2 regions of the Mesorhizobium sp. B2-6-2 genome follow, and region 1 is predicted to be linked to the other one. Evidence: predicted binding sites of a transcription regulator. Region 1 holds the regulator's gene; the other holds the start of a gene.
The links. The regulator LexA, encoded in region 1, represses DNA repair genes until DNA is damaged. The targets are predictions, from matches to a motif close to TGTTCNNNNTGTGTTCNG.
Positions count from the first base shown of each region.

Region 2: FJ419_RS25955 (sel1 repeat family protein) is a predicted target of LexA. The motif match lies at 674-691, and genes of this name have one in related genera.

Region 1 is NZ_VFUG01000008.1:99,247-109,252, forward strand. Features, by position in the region: gene kynU (kynureninase) at 1-695, opposite strand, end outside; gene lexA (transcriptional repressor LexA) at 1,130-1,864, shown strand; gene FJ419_RS17780 (ComEC/Rec2 family competence protein) at 1,901-4,372, opposite strand; gene gltX (glutamate--tRNA ligase) at 4,475-5,899, shown strand; gene gltA (citrate synthase) at 6,078-7,406, shown strand; gene lpxB (lipid-A-disaccharide synthase) at 7,481-8,662, opposite strand; gene lpxI (UDP-2,3-diacylglucosamine diphosphatase LpxI) at 8,652-9,569, opposite strand; gene lpxA (acyl-ACP--UDP-N-acetylglucosamine O-acyltransferase) at 9,556-10,006, opposite strand, start outside.
Region 2 is NZ_VFUG01000019.1:80,635-87,011, reverse strand. Features, by position in the region: gene FJ419_RS25965 (DUF2147 domain-containing protein) at 46-387, opposite strand; gene FJ419_RS25960 (hypothetical protein) at 458-646, opposite strand; gene FJ419_RS25955 (sel1 repeat family protein) at 824-1,090, shown strand; gene FJ419_RS25950 (ABC transporter substrate-binding protein) at 1,454-2,575, shown strand; gene FJ419_RS25945 (acetyl/propionyl/methylcrotonyl-CoA carboxylase subunit alpha) at 2,721-4,685, opposite strand; gene FJ419_RS25935 (O-acetyl-ADP-ribose deacetylase) at 5,005-5,535, opposite strand; gene FJ419_RS25930 (carboxyl transferase domain-containing protein) at 5,538-6,377, opposite strand, start outside.

The DNA.
Region 1 (10,006 bases):
GGCCCACCATTGAGATACTTGTAGGTGCAGCCGACGGCGAAATCTGCATTCGAGCCGTCGAGATCCACCGGCAGCGCACCCGCCGTGTGGCAGAGGTCCCACACGATCAACGCCCCGGCTTCATGGGCCTTGCGGGTGAGCGCCGCCATGTCGCGCAGCCGGCCGGATTTGTAGTTGACGTGGTTGACCAGGATGACGGCGACGCGATCGTCGATCAGCTCTTCTATCGTCGGGGCATCGGCGCCTTCGAGCCGCAGCACCGTGCCGGGCAGCGTCGATGCGACCCCTTCCGCCATATAGAGGTCGGTCGGAAAGCTGTCGGCCTCGGCAACGATCACCGAACGCTCGGGCCGCATCGCAAGTGCCGCATGCAGGACCTTGTAGATGTTGATCGAAGTCGTGTCGCAGACGACCGTCTGGCCGGGTTTCGCGCCGATCAGGCGCCCGAGCTGGTCGCCCAGCTCGATGGGCATATCGAACCAGCCGGCGGTGTTCCAGGCGCGGATGAGATCGCGCGCCCATTCCTGCCTCGCGGCAGTCTCGATCTCGTTGAAGACGTCGATCGAAGCTGCGCCCAGCGAATTGCCGTCGAGGTATATGACGCCTTCCGGCAAGACGAAGCGATCGCGCATGGCGCGCAGCGGATCCGCGGCATCCATCGCCTCGACTTCGGCGAGATCAGGAATTCCCCTCATTGTGCTGCCGCCTCCATTTCGACCTGGTCAAGGGGGTTGTCTCACCACCGTCGGCGACAGGGCAAGAACCTTTGGTCCTATGTTAGCTGGTCCATAGACGGCGAAGACCATGGATCGGAATCATTGCCAAGGTTGGCATTTTGGGTTCGTTTCGTTCACGGTGCGGCACGCTTGCGCAGGAACCGGCGGGATCCTATCCGCGGCTTCGTGATGGTGTCGGCTCTTGTTTCAGCTTAAGGAGGCTCCAAAATATGAGCGGAATCAACGCCGCTACCCCAACCGGGGCGGCCAAGGCGTCACCGGATGCGACATTGTTTCGGCGGCCTTAACAAATTCACTAAACTTTAAACGGTTGCGGAACACAACTGGAACAGATAGTGTTTGTTCTGGGTTTGTTTTTCTGATTCTGGGTTCAGAACCCGTGGGGGCCGCCGATGCTGACGCGCAAACAACATGAACTCCTGATGTTCATCCATGAACGCCTGAAGGAGAGCGGGATTCCTCCATCATTCGATGAGATGAAGGAGGCGCTCGACCTTGCCTCCAAATCCGGCATCCACCGGCTGATCACGGCGCTGGAAGAACGCGGCTTCATTCGCCGGCTGCCGAACCGGGCGCGCGCGCTGGAAGTGCTGCGCCTGCCCGACTCGATCGCGCCTGGCCTGAATGCCGCGAAGAAGTTTTCGCCGAGCGTCATCCAGGGCGGCCAAGGCAATCTCAACCGCCAGGTCAAGCCGGCGGCGCCATCGCGCACCCCGACGCCAAGCAATGACGACGAGGCCGCGGCGGCCGTATCCATTCCGGTGATGGGCCGCATCGCCGCCGGCGTACCGATTGACGCTATCCAGCACCAGACGCATTCGATCTCGGTGCCGCCGGACATGATCATGGGCGGCGAGCATTATGCGTTGGAGGTCAAGGGCGACTCGATGATCGAGGCCGGGATCTTCGACGGCGATACCGTCATCATCCGCAATGCCAACACGGCAAGCCCGGGTGAGATCGTGGTGGCGCTGGTCGACGATGAGGAGGCGACGCTTAAGCGTTTCCGCCGCAAGGGTGCTTCGATCGCGCTCGAGGCCGCCAATCCGGCCTATGAGACCCGGATCTTTGGACCGGACCGGGTCAAGGTTCAGGGCAAGCTCGTGGGACTTATCCGCCGCTACTGAGCAGAACTGGCCGGCCTTCTTCGCCCGGACGACAATCTATTGGGCCGGTGCGGCTGCTGGTTTTTCCGGCTGCTTATAGGGCGCCAGTCCCCTCGCCTCGCGCGTGTATTTCCGCTGCTCGTGCCAGGGCCGGTATGGTTCTACGACTGCGTAGCGGACGGTGGGCCGCGCGGTTGCCGATTGCGGATCGAAGAAAACGGCGGCGCTGCCGTCGCGCGCCAGCTGCCGCTTGGTAACGACGAGCACACGCGGATCGGGGCATGGGTTATAGGCCGTGGCGTCGTTGATGACGATGAGGTCGGCGAAACCGCAGGCTGGCCGGGCGGCGTCGCGGGTCTCGGCGAGCGCGACGATCGCGCCGGAAGGATGCCGGCCGATGCAGAGATCGCCGCTGCAGTAGAAGGGCGAGCCGGGCGGCAGGTCGACGGGATCGGCAATGTCCAGCGTATCTTTGGCGAACCTTTCCGGCGGTACGACATCCTCGGATTTCAGCGCCCGTTTCCAGTTGTCGGTGGTGAACTCGTTAGAGCGTTCGCGATTGACGGCAAGCTCGCCGCCGCCGATCGGCATCGCCACCAGATGCGCGTCCTCGGAAATGAGCACATCCGGTGTGCGGACGTGCGGAATGGCTAGCAGCGCGGCGAGCGCGAAGGGTACGGCGGCAAGCCTCAGCCAGGTGGTGGCCATGGTCGCGATGACCAGCGTGACCGTCGCCAGCAGCACCGACTGGATCGAGATCAGCCCGACGGCATCGACAGGCGAGCGCTCGGAAATCCATGCCGAAATGGCGATCATCGCTGTCAGGCCCTTGCCCATCACATAGAGGAACGGACCGTCGAAGCCGAAGGGCATAGCCAGCGCGCTCAGCACGGCGAACGGCATGACGATCAGCGAGACAATCGGCATGACCGCCAGATTGGCAAGCAGGCTGAGCGGCGACACGCGTTGGAAATGCCAGATCGCAAACAGCAACGTCGCGCTGCCCGCGATGAGCGACGTCACGGCGGCGCCGCCCACGCCAACCGCCAGTTTTCGCGACAGGAACCCGACGAACGAACGCTTTGCCGGCGGCGCGGTCGTTTTGCCGGCGCGATAATCGGCAAAGCCGGCATAGGCGCCGACCAGGGCGGCGGTGGCGGCGAAGGACATCTGGAAGCTCGGGCCGACCACTTCGTGCGGCGAGACCAGGATCACGGCGATGGCCGAGATCGCCAGGTTGCGCATTGTCAGCGCCGCGCGGTCGAAGAGCACGGCGGCGAGCATCACGGCCAGCATGATGAAGCTTCGCTCGGCCGCCACCACGATGCCGGAGATGATGAGGTAGGCGGCGATCGAGATGAGCGCGATCCCGGCGGCGTATTTCTTCACCGGCCGCCGCGACGAGAAATCGGGAAACAGCGCGAAGGCGCCGCGCAAAAGCACCATGATCGTGCCGGCAACCAGCGCCATGTGCAGGCCGGAGATCGAAATGATGTGGTAGATGCCGGTCCGTCGCATCGACTCGTTGATGGCTTCCGGAATCCCGGCGCGCACGCCGACGATCAGCGCCGCCGCGATCTCGCCCTCGGAGCCGCCGATCCTGCTCCTGATGTGGTCGGCAATCCCCTCGCGGGCGTTTTCTATGGCCGATGCCACGCGCGCGCCGAAAGGCACCTCCGTTGGCGCAATCGGGGTCGGCGCGACAAGTTTCGGATCGCCCAGGAAAAAGCCGCTGGCGCCGATGCCGGCAAAATAGCTGTCGAAGGAAAAATCGTAGCTGTCCGGCCGAACCGGACCTGTCGGCGGCAGCAGCTTGGCATAGCCGGTCAGCATCGACCCGGCCGACATGCCGGAGGGGGAGGGGATCCTGCGCGCCGACAGCCTGATGCGGTCCGGCGCGTAGCGCAGCTTCGGATGCTCCGTGGATATGAGATCTATGGTGAGCCGGACACGGCCATTCGCCATCGCCTCGGCGGTGACGAGGCGGCCCGTCAGCCGTGTCTGGATTTCGGAACCCAGTATCGGGCTCGCCATCCGCCAGGTCTCCACCTTGGCCGCGAGAAAGCCCAAGGCGCAGAATAATGCCGCCATGAAGACAAGATGCGTTCTGTGCCGGGAACGCGAGACCGCCGCGCAGACCGCCATCAGGGCGGCCGCCGCAAGCGGCCTGTAGAGGTCCGGCTCGGCGCTCAGCGAGAAGTAACAGATCACGCCGGCTGCCAGGAACACCGGCACCAGCAGAAAGCCGACGCCACGGTCGAGCTCGGTGGTGGCGGCGACCGCAACGCTTCGGCGCAGAGCAGGAAGCGAAACGCGGCCAAGCTGTCTGCGGATCCGGCCAACATTGGCTGTCGGCGATGCCGGCGGTAACGTGCCGCCGCCAGGCGGCAGAAGCTCAGCTGGCGGACGCGGCGCCGGAAGCGAAAGCGGCGCTTCCTCAGCGGGCACGGCATGAGCAAACATCAGGCGTTCGCTGACGCCCGCTGTCGTTCCCTCGCCCTCCTCCGCGCCCCGGCCACGTCCAGCCATCGGGTCTGCCCCTTGCGCCCCAGACCGCCTATGCTACATGAACGCCGGTCGCGTGGAAGTCCGCGCGAGACATGCATTTTTCAGCACTTCCTCGAGAGTTCCATGTCCGACAAGGTCGTCACCCGTTTTGCCCCCTCGCCTACAGGCTACCTGCATATCGGCGGGGCGCGCACGGCGCTGTTCAACTGGCTCTATGCCAGGCACACCGGCGGCACGATGCTGCTGCGCATCGAGGATACCGATCGGGGGCGCTCCACCGAAGCCGCCACGGCTGCCATTCTAGACGGGCTGACCTGGCTTGGCCTCTCCTGGGATGGCGACGCCGTCTCGCAGTTCGAGCGTGCGCCGCGTCACCGCGAGGTGGCGGAGCAGCTCGTGCGCATGGGCAAGGCCTATTACAGCTACGAGACGCCGGCGGAGCTGGAGGCGATGCGCGAGGCCGCACGTGCCAAGGGCCTGCCGCCGCGTTACAACGGCCATTGGCGCGACCGCGGCCCATCCGAGGCGCCGGCAGGCGTCAAAGGCACGATCCGCATCAAGGCGCCGACCGAGGGCGTGACGATCGTCAACGATCGCGTGCAGGGCGAGGTGCGCTTCCCCAACAAGGATCTCGACGACTTCATCATCCTGCGTTCCGATGGTGTCCCGACCTACATGCATGCCGTCGTCGTCGACGATCACGACATGGGCGTCACCCACATCATCCGCGGCGACGATCACCTGACCAATGCCGCGCGCCAGACGGTGATCTACAACGCCATGGGCTGGGATGTGCCGTCGATGTCGCACATCCCGCTGATCCACGGCGCCGACGGCGCCAAGCTGTCGAAGCGGCACGGCGCGCTCGGCGTCGAGGCATATCGCGCCATGGGCTACCTGCCCGAGGCTCTGCTCAATTATCTGGCCAGGCTCGGCTGGAGCCATGGCGACGACGAGGTGATGTCGATCGAGGACATGATTGCCTGGTTCGACATCGGCGACGTCAACAAGGGCGCGGCCCGCTTCGACTTCGCCAAGCTCGAGGCGCTGAACGGCGTCCATATGCGCAAGATGGACGACCGGGCGCTGTTCGACATCTTCGTCGCCACCTTGCCTTATCTCGAAGGCGGCCCGGCGCTCGCGGCAAAGCTCGATGACAGGCGCAAGGCGCAACTGCTTGCCGCCATGCCCGGCCTCAAGGAGCGAGCAAAAACTCTTGTGGAACTGGTCGACGGCGCGGCGTTCCTGTTCGTCGAGCGGCCGTTGCCGCTGGACGAGAAGGCGGCGGGCTTGCTCAACGCGGATGCGCGCGCGATTCTGCGCGGCGCGCACAGCGCATTGTCTTCTGTGCAGGGCGACTGGAACGCGGCCTCGGCGGAGGCTTCGATCCGCGACTTTGCGCAGGCCGGCGGGCACAAGCTGGGCGCCGTGGCGCAGCCCCTGAGAGCCGCGCTGACCGGCCGCAGCACCTCGCCCGGAGTGTTCGACGTGCTTGCCGTGCTGGGCCGTCAGGAAAGCCTGGCGCGCATTGGAGATCAAATCGATTAGGAGCGAGCTGGCCCAAGAAGATTGGCATTGAAAGGTGTGTTTCGCAGTGCAACATTGGGCTTGGCCCAATCTGGCACGCACCTCCTAAAATGCGGTGGCGAGTTCGCGCATTCCGGTGACTTCGACGTGTCGTTTGCAGGAATTGCCTTGCCGGCATGAGGAACAAAAGGAGTTGAGAATGAGCGAAGCTGCGACAAAACCGGAACCGGGCAGCAAAACGCGCGAGTCGGCCGCCAGGCTCGAGCTCGCCGGCAAGACGCACGAATTGAAGGTGCGAAGCGGGACGGTCGGGCCGGACGTCATCGATATCGGTTCGCTCTACAGCACCACCGGCGCCTTCACCTACGACCCCGGCTTCACCTCCACAGCGAGCTGCGAGTCGGGGATCACCTTCATCGACGGCGATGCCGGTATCCTGCTGCATCGCGGCTTCCCGATCGATCAGCTCGCCGAGCATGGCGACTTCCTCGAGGTCTGCTATCTGCTGCTCTACGGCGAGTTGCCGACCAAGGCGCAGAAGGACGACTTCGATTATCGCGTGACGCGCCACACGATGGTGCATGAGCAGATGTCGCGCTTCTTCACCGGCTTCCGCCGCGACGCGCATCCGATGGCGGTGATGTGCGGCGTGGTCGGCGCGCTGTCGGCCTTCTATCACGACTCGACCGACATCTCGGACCCGTATCAGCGCATGGTCGCCTCCATGCGCCTGATCGCCAAGATGCCGACGATCGCCGCGATGGCTTATAAGTACCATATCGGCCAGCCTTTCATTTACCCGAAGAACGATCTCGGCTTCGCGGCCAACTTCCTGCACATGTGCTTTGCCGTGCCGTGCGAGGAATACAAGATCAATCCGGTGCTGGCGCGTGCCATGGACCGCATCTTCATTCTGCACGCCGACCACGAGCAGAACGCCTCGACCTCGACCGTGCGCCTGGCCGGCTCGTCGGGCGCCAATCCCTTCGCCTGCATCGCCGCCGGCATCGCCTGCCTGTGGGGTCCGGCGCATGGCGGCGCCAACGAAGCGGCCCTCAACATGCTGGGCGAGATCGGCCATGTCGACCACATCCCCGAGTTCATCGCCCGCGCCAAGGACAAGAACGACCCGTTCCGGCTGATGGGCTTCGGCCACCGCGTCTACAAGAACTACGATCCGCGCGCCAAGATCATGCAGAAGACCGCGCATGAGGTGCTGGGCGAGCTCGGCATCAAGGACGATCCTCTGCTCGACATCGCGATGGAGCTCGAAAAGATCGCGCTGACCGACGAGTACTTCATCGAAAAGAAGCTCTATCCGAATGTCGACTTCTATTCCGGCATCACGCTGAAGGCGCTGGGCTTCCCCACCACCATGTTCACCGTGCTGTTCGCGGTCGCCCGCACCGTCGGCTGGATCGCGCAGTGGAAGGAAATGATCGAGGATCCGCACCAGAAGATCGGCCGCCCGCGCCAGCTCTACACCGGCGCCACGGAACGCGATTACGTGCCGATTGCGAAAAGGTAATTGAGCGAATAGCGAAATAGCGAGTAGCGAATAGGGGAAAGTGACAAAGCCGACACAGCCCTATTCGCTACTCGCTACTCCCTATTCGCTCTTTTTATGCATCCCATCACCACCTCGGCGGCGATCTCGCCCGAGGGCCGCTCGGTCGCCATGCGCCGGGCAATCTCGGCAAAGCCCGCCTTTTGCCAGGCGCGCATGCCGGTGTCGGCAAACAGGGCTTCCAGCTGCCGCGCCAGGTTTTCCGGCCGAACATATTGATCGTAGAATTCCGGCACCAGCGCGCGGTCGGATATCAAATTGGGCAGCAGCGCCGACCACGTCGTCACCATATGCTGCAGAAGCTGGCGCGCGATCGGGTCGAGCTTGTAGCAGGAAACCATCGGAACGCCTGCGAGCGCCAGTTCCAGCGAAACCGTCCCAGACGCGATCAACGCTGCATCGGCCCTGCCGAAGGCCTGCCATTTGCGCTCCGGCTCGGTGATGATCTCCGGCTTGTCGTCCCAGCTCGCGATCGAGGCCTTCACCAGCTCGGCGACATGCGGCACCGTCGGCAACAGCAAGCGCAGGCGGTGGCCGCGCTGGCGCAGCGCCGACATTGCCTTGCCGAAGGGTTCGATCAGCCGCCGCACCTCGCCGCGGCGCGAGCCGGGCAGCACCAGCACCGTCTTGACGCGGTCGTCGGCGAGGTCGCGCGGCTGGCTCTGCGCCTTGGCGGCGCCAAGCACGCCCGGATCCTGCGTCAACCGGTGGCCGACATAAGTGCCCGGCGGTCCGCCAAGACGGGCGAGCGCCTTCACCTCGAACGGCAGGATGCAGAGGATGTGATCGACATAGGGCTTCATCGCCGCCGCCCTGCCCGGCCGCCAGGCCCATACGCTCGGGCAGACATAATGGACGATCGGAATGGCGGGTGCCGTTGCGCGGACCTTCTTTGCGACACGTAGCGAAAAGTCCGGACTGTCGATGGTAACCAGGCAATCGGGCCGCTCGGCCGCGATCATCGCCGCCGTCTGGCTGATGCGGCGCATCAGCCGCGGCAGGTCGCGCAGCACCGCGCTGAAGCCCATCAGCGCGATCTCGCCACCGTCGAAGAGCGGGGTCAGCCCCAGTTGCTGCAGGTGGCGGCCGCCAATGCCGACGAGCTGCACCTTGCGGCCCGTCGTGCGTTCGAGCGCCCGCACGATGTCGGCGCCGAGCAGATCGCCGGATTCCTCGCCGGCGACGATCGCGAGCTTGAGCGGCTTGTCAGCGACCATTAGCCGGCTCCCCATTGGACGCCTCCATGGCGGGCAGACCGACGATGAACAGGCCGAGAGCATTGGCGCGCGCCAGCGTTTCGGGACCTTCGAGAATTAGGGAGTGGCCGGCTTCCAGCGCAATGCCGGCCAGCCCGGCGGCGTGTGCGGCTTCGATCGTCTGCGGGCCGATCGAGGGCAAGTCGGCGCGCAGTTCCTGCCCAGGCTTGGCGCATTTGACCAGCACGCCGCGCGCCTTTCCGGCCAGCCTGCCGTGGCCGCGCAATTCTCGCGTTCTGTCGAGCAGGCCGGCAGTGCCCTCAATGCCTTCCAGCGCGATGGCTCGACCTCCGATCGCAATCGCCGCCTGGCCGATATCGAGCGCGCCAATGGCTTTGGCGGCGGCGCGCCCGGCTTTGATGTCGCGCCAATCGGATTGATTTGGATGAGCCGCCGTCAACGTGCCTTCGCCAGCCGTCAGTTCGGGAACGACCTCATGCGCGCCGACCACCGCAATGCCCCGATCTTCAAGGCCTCGGGTCAACACCTTCAGCAAGCCGTCGTCGCCACGTCTCAGCGCTCTGATCACGGAAGGTATTATGGCCAGCAGGCCAAGTGTCGGTCGAATCTTGCTCAAACGCGGCCTGCGCTTGATTTCGCCGGCAAGAACGAGATGCGTGATCTCATTGCGCTTCAACAAAGGAAGCAGCAGGCCGATATCTTCCAGCGCCAGCGTCTGCCGCTCGTAGGCGGAAAAGTCCGCCTCGCGGCCGACCTCACCCTCGGCGATGATCACGAAGGGCACAAAACCTTGCTTGACCAAGCCATCGGCAACTTCGACGGGCAGGCTGCCCCCACCGGCGATGATGCCGACCCTGGAGCCCGGCGCGAGTACGAGCCCTGCCTTGGCCGGCTCAGCCCTCGTCATCGCCGCTGTCGTCGTCGCCGTCGCCCTTGAGCGATGGGACGGCAAAGTGCCGTTTGCCGCGACTTGTGATGAAATCGATGATCTTCATGGCCGTTGGCGACCCGGCGAACTCGGCCTTGGCGAGCTCAACATTCTCGCCGACGGTGCGGGAACGATCGAAGATCGTCCTATAAGCCTTGCGCAGCAGGTAGATTTCGGAACGCGGCAGACCGGAGCGCTTGAGGCCTATGATGTTCAGGCCACGCAGCTTGGCCCGGTTGCCGGCGGCGATGGCATAAGGAATGACGTCGCCAACGACCGCCGAGCAGCCGCCGATGAACACATTGTCGCCGAGGCGCACAAATTGATGAACGGCGGTCAGGCCGCCGATATAGACGTTGTCGCCGATCTCGCAATGTCCGCCCAGCGTCGCGCCATTGGCGAAGGTGGCGTTCTTG
Region 2 (6,377 bases), on a different contig from region 1:
CTCCGGTTTTGTGCCTTGGAGACGCCGGGGTATCAGTCTGCAGAGTTACTGTCTAGTCCAGGTCTGGCTCTTGCAGATCAGGCCGCCGAACACGCAGCCGCTCATCTTGAGCGCGGTGCCCGAGAGCGTCGCCTTGCCGGAATAGGTCTTGTCGTTTGCCGGATCGGTGATGCTGCCGGCATATTTGTTGTCGCCGGCCGCCTTCAGCGAGCCGATCGTCTTGCCGGCGTATTTGCCGGTTTTGAGCGTGATCGAGAAAGAACCGCTCCCGCCGATCGCCGCGGTGTCGCCGGCCTGCGTCTTCCAGTTGCCTTCGATCGGGTCGGCGCATGCGGCGCCCGCCATGATCAAGGTGGCCGCCAGGGCCAGAGTCAGCTTTCGAAACATCTTGTCCACCTCCCTATGGGGTTGCGGCGGGCTCCAGTTCCGCCTTCCTGCCCCTTACGCAAAGGTAAAGCTAATCCAGCCGCCGCCAAAACAAAAGCGGTGCCGCGACGGAAGGTTGCAAGGATTTTCGCCGCGCGACCGACTGAAAATAAACGTGACCGAAAAACGCTTCGGTTTCCGTGGTTAGCGAAGTCTTGATTCCGCCGTCGGCAATTTTCATCGAATTTGACGCAAAATGGCTGAAACGCTGGATTCCCATGCTTAACAGTTTTCCGCGTTTACCTCTTGTTTTAGCTTTGTTTTCCTCAAATTAAGCAAGCCATTTAACGACGGATTCAAGGCCAGCCGTCATCCTCGAAAGCATCGAAAGAGCGGCTCGCCCCGAGGGATACCAAGGGAAAGGAGGCAGCTCTCGGGAGCCAGACAGGGGATTGAAATGGCACGCTTTGAAATGCTTGAGGACGGCTTCGGCGCCATGGGGGCAACTACCCAGGCCGACATTCTTTTCGAACTGGGCATGATGTATGCGACCGGTCGCGATTGCGAGACCGATGTCGTTGCCGCCCACAAATGGTTCAACATCGCCGCGATCAAGGGCTCGGCCCGCGCCGCCGAGCTGCGCTCGGAACTGTCGGCCACCATGTCGAAAGTCGAGATCGCCACGGCGCTGCGCGAAGCCCGCGAATGGATGACGATGCACTGATCCTCAGCGCGTAGCGCTCAGCTCATTGGGACAAGGCCGCGGAAAGACGGCCGGTCAAGAAGAACGAGAACGTGGCGGGTTGAGACAACCGAAGCCACGCGAAAAAACAGGGAAGCGAGCGGGTTTCAGGCGCGGGGGCGTCTGGGGAGCTCGACTGCAAAGCCGCGACCGACCGAAACAAGGTCGGCGCGGCTTTTTGCATTACGCCTGGCAATCAGGCGTGGCCCAAGAAATCCTCGTCGGAATGAACCAAAGCCGGCCTCACTGTCCTCTCGACAGTTTCGGCGAAGGGTGAAATTGTCCCGGCTCTGTGGAAGAAGCGCGGCCGGATCGGCACGCGCAAGTGGAGGAGTTCTTATAGTCATGAAAAAATTGGGTATTTTGAGCGCGGCCGCTTTTGGCCTGATGATGAGCGCCCCGGTTGCCTTTGCCGACGACATCACCATTTCGGTGGTCGGCCCCATGACCGGCCAGCTCGCCACCATCGGTGACCAGTTCAAGCAGGGCGCGCAGGCCGCCGCCGACGCGATCAATGCGGCTGGCGGCGTCAACGGCTCCCAGATCAAGCTCGACATCGAGGACGACCAGTGCGATCCGAAGCAGGCGGTCTCGGTCGCCAACCGCATCGTCGCCAACGGCGTCAAATTCGTCGATGGCCATGCCTGCTCTGGCTCCAGCATTCCGGCCTCGGCCGTCTATGCCGAAGCCGGCACGCTGATGATGAGCCCCGCCTCGTCCAACCCGGTGCTGACCGACGCCGCCGCCAAGGCCGGCTGGCCGACCATCATGCGCCTCTACACGCGTGACGACGCGCAGGGCGCCTTCATCGGCCCATGGATTGCCAAGAAATACGCCGGCAAGAACGTCGTCGTCCTGCACGACAAGAGCGCCTACGGCCAGGGCGTTGCCGACGCCGTGAAGGCGACGATGAATGCCGGCGGTCTCAAGGAGGTCGACTATGAAGGCATCAATGCCGGCGAGAAGGATTATTCGGCCCTCGTCACCAAGCTGAAGGAACTGAAGGCCGACGTCGTCTATTTCGGCGGCTATCACCCCGAGGCGGGTCTGATCCTGCGTCAGGCGGCCGAGCAGAACGTCAAGTTCCAGCTGATCATGCCGGACTCGATCGCTTCGCCGGAATTCTGGCAGGTTGCCGGCCCGGCCGGTGAAGGCACCATGTTCGTCTTCCCGTCGGACCCGCAGGCCAAGCCCGAAGCGAAGGACGCGGTCGCCAAGATCAAGGCCGGCGGCTTCACGCCCGAAGGCTTCACGCTGTTCTCCTATGCCGTGGTCCAGGCTGTGGCCGAAGGCGTCAAGCGCGCCGGCACCGACGATCCGGCCAAGGTCGCCGAGGCGCTCAAGGACGGCAAGCCGATCAGCACCGTGGTCGGCGACGTCATCTTCGACGAGAAGGGCGACCTGAAGAACGCCAGCTACGACATCAACCAGTGGCACGACGGCAAATACGCGCCGATCAAGCCGTAAGTCGGTTCTGCAAGAATCAAGGGAATGGCCGGGACGAGCCCGGCCATTTCCGTTTGTGCTGCGGCATTGACGTGCAGGGCAGGCTGGCGCTGTCCCGCCATACCTAGTTATTTTGTCTCGTTAACGAGACAATCGAACAGCCACTTCAGCCCTGCCCATCCTCCGCAAACCGCACCAGCACCGTGCCGTCGCTGACCTGCGCGCCCTCGGCCGCAATCTCGGCGATCACGCCGTCATGCGGGGCGGCGATCATGTGCTCCATCTTCATCGCTTCGAGGATCAAAAGCGGCTGGCCCTTGATCACGACATCGCCCGCCGCGGCGCGCACCAGCTTGACCAGCCCCGGCATCGGCGCGCGCAGGCTGCTTGAGGCGGCTCCCGCCTCGTCGGCCTTGGCGAGCGGATCGGGGACCGTGAACGTATAGCCGACCGCGCTCTCGAAGACGGTGACATGGCCGGGCCAGCGGGCGGCATGCAGCATGGTCCTCAAATCATGCGTGTTCACCGCATCATGCGGTGCCTCCAGCGCCACCTGGAAGCGGCCGTCCGAGCGTGCCGAAACCCGCGCCAGGATGTTCTCCTCGCCATAGCGCAAGCGGGTGCGGCGCGAGAGCGGGTGGAAATGGGCATAGCTGGAAAGCGTGGACCAGGGGTCGGCGGCGGGACCCGGCACAGCGGTATCCGTCGCCGCCAGCGCCGCGGCCGCGATCGTCTCGTCGCTCGGCGGGGGAATGGCGGTGAGCGTCGCCTGGTGCCGGCCGATCAGCCCGGTATCGACATCGCCGGCAGCGAAATCGGCGTCGGCAGCGAGCGCCGCCAGGAAAGCGGTGTTGACGGTCGAGCCGGCCACTTCCGTCCGCGCCAGCATCTCGCGCAGCGTGCCGAGCGCCGAAGCCCGATCCTTGCCGTGCGCCACGAGCTTCGCGATCATCGGATCATAGAAGGGGGAGATCGCATCGCCGGCGCGCACGCCGGTCTCGATGCGTATCGCGGCACCTTCCGGCGCCGCGTCGGGGAATTTGAGATGATGCAGCGTGCCGGTCGCCGGCAGGAACCCTCTCGCGGCGTCCTCGGCATAGAGGCGGGCCTCGAAAGCGTGGCCGGACAAAGCGATCTCGTTCTGCATCTTCGGCAGCGTTTCGCCGGACGCGACGCGAAGCTGCCATTCGACGAGATCGACGCCGGTGACCATCTCGGTGACGGGATGCTCGACCTGCAGTCGGGTGTTCATCTCCATGAACCAGAAGCGGTCGGCCTTCAGTCCCTGAGAGGCGTCGACGATGAACTCGATCGTGCCGGCGCCCGAATAATTGATCGCCTTGGCGGCCTTCACGGCCGCCTCCGTCATCGCCTTGCGCAGCGCCGGCGTCATGCCGGGGGCGGGCGCCTCCTCGATCACCTTCTGGTGGCGGCGCTGCGCCGAGCAGTCGCGTTCGTAAAGATGCACGGCGTTGCCGAAATTGTCGCCGAATACCTGCACTTCGATGTGACGCGGCTTGTCGACATATTTTTCCACCAGCACGCGATCGTCGCCGAACGCCGCCTTTGCCTCGCGACGCGCGCTGGAAAGCGCCTCCGAGAAATCGTCGGGGTGGTCGACGCGCCGCATGCCCTTGCCGCCGCCGCCGGCGCGCGCCTTGATCAGCACCGGGTAGCCGATCTCGCGCGCCTTGGACGCAAGCAGCACGATTTCCTGCGCTTCGCCGTGATAACCCGGCACCACCGGCACGCCGGCCTTTTCCATCAGCCGCTTGGCGGCGTCCTTTAATCCCATGGCGCGGATCGAGGCGGCGGAAGGACCGATGAAGACAAGGCCTGCCGCCGTCGCCTGGTCGACGAAATCGGGGTTTTCCGACAGGAAGCCGTAGCCGGGATGGATGGCCTCGACGCCGGTGGCGAGCGCCGCCGCCACGATCCTGTCGCCGCGCAGATAGCTTTCGCCGACGGGCGAGGGGCCGATATGCACGGCCTCGTCGGCCATCTCGACATGGAGCGCGCGGGCATCCGCGTCCGAATAGACGGCGACGGTGCGCACACCGAGCCTGCGGGCGGTTCGGATGACGCGACAGGCGATCTCGCCGCGATTGGCAATCAGGATCTTGCCGAACATGGAGCCTCCGCGAGTAGAGCTTGCTTCGCGTTGAGGAGGCATTCCTTCGCGCCCCCCTCTGTCCTGCCGGACATCTCCCCCACGAGGGGGGAGATCGGACGTCGCCGCCGATTTCGCCAATCGTCAACATTGTAGGGAGAGCGGCAGCGCCGAAGCTGCCAATCTCCCCCCTTGTGGGGGAGATGTCCGGCAGGACAGAGGGGGGCGCTGTACCGCCGGCCTCTCCAGGCCAGCGTTCGTCCAACATAGTGGAGCACTCCCTTATCAAGAGAGTGCTTTGCCGAAGTCGTCTCTTGAGCAGTCTGCTTGATCATCGAGGTCAGCTCTTCCCGAGGTCAGCAATGGCTCGCCGGTATAGTTCTGCGGTCGGCTCGTCGAAGCAGCAGAAAGTCACGGTTCCCGGCAGCACATTCTGCGCGATGAAGTTGCTGACGGTGACAACGGCAATGCTGGTCGCTTGCTCCTTCGGAAAGCGATAGATGCCGGTCGAGATCGCCGGGAAAGCGATGGTTCGACAATCATGGCCGAGCGCGATTTCGAGCGAGCGCCGGTAGCAGGAGGTGAGCAGCTCGGCTTCGCCCTTGCCGCCGCCTTGCCAGACCGGGCCTACCGTGTGGATGACGTAACGCGCCGGCAGGCGATAGCCTTTGGTCAGCTTGGCGTCGCCGGTCTTGCAGCCATGCAGCGTGCGGCACTCGGCGAGCAGCTCCGGCCCGGCCGCGCGATGGATGGCGCCGTCGACGCCGCCGCCGCCCAGCAGCGAGGAATTGGCGGCATTGACGATGGCGTCGACCGCGAGCTTGGTGATGTCGCCGGTGTGGATACGGATCCTGTCGCCGAGAGCGCTCATCGTCACATCCTGAACACGCCGAATTTCGTCGCCTCGATCCCGGCATTGAGCACCGCCGAAAGGCTGAGCGCCAGCACGTCGGGGGTCCTGGCCGGATCGATGATGCCATCGTCCCAGAGCCTGGCCGAGGAATAGAGCGGATGGCCCTCATGCTCGTATTTCATCAGGATCGGCTTCCTGAACTTCGCCTCGTCTTCGGCGCTCCACTCACCGCCCTTGCGCTCGATGCCCTCGCGCTTGACCATGGCAAGCACAGTGGCCGCCTGCTCGCCACCCATCACCGAGATGCGCGCGTTGGGCCACATCCACAGGAAGCGGGGCGAATAGGCGCGGCCGCACATGCCGTAATTGCCGGCGCCGAACGAGCCGCCGATGATCACCGTGAGCTTGGGCACGCGTGCCGTGGCGACCGCCATCACCAGCTTGGCGCCGTCCTTGGCGATGCCGCCGGCCTCGTATTTTCGCCCGACCATGAAGCCGGTGATGTTCTGCAGGAAGACCAAAGGAATGCCGCGCTGGCAGCAGAGCTCGATGAAATGAGCGCCCTTCAGCGCGCTTTCGGAAAACAGCACGCCGTTGTTGCCGATGATGCCGATCGGCATGCCGTGCAGATGGGCAAAGCCGGTGACCAGAGTGGTGCCGTAATTCTGCTTGAACTCGTCGAACTCCGAACCGTCGACGAGCCGGGCAATCACCTCGCGCACGTCATAGGGCTGGCGCAAATCCGTCGGCACAATGCCGTAGAGTTCGGCCGGATCGTAAAGCGGCGGCACCGATTTCTGCAGATTGAGGTTTAGAGCCTTGTTCCGATTCAGGTTCTTGACGATGCGCCGGCAAATAGC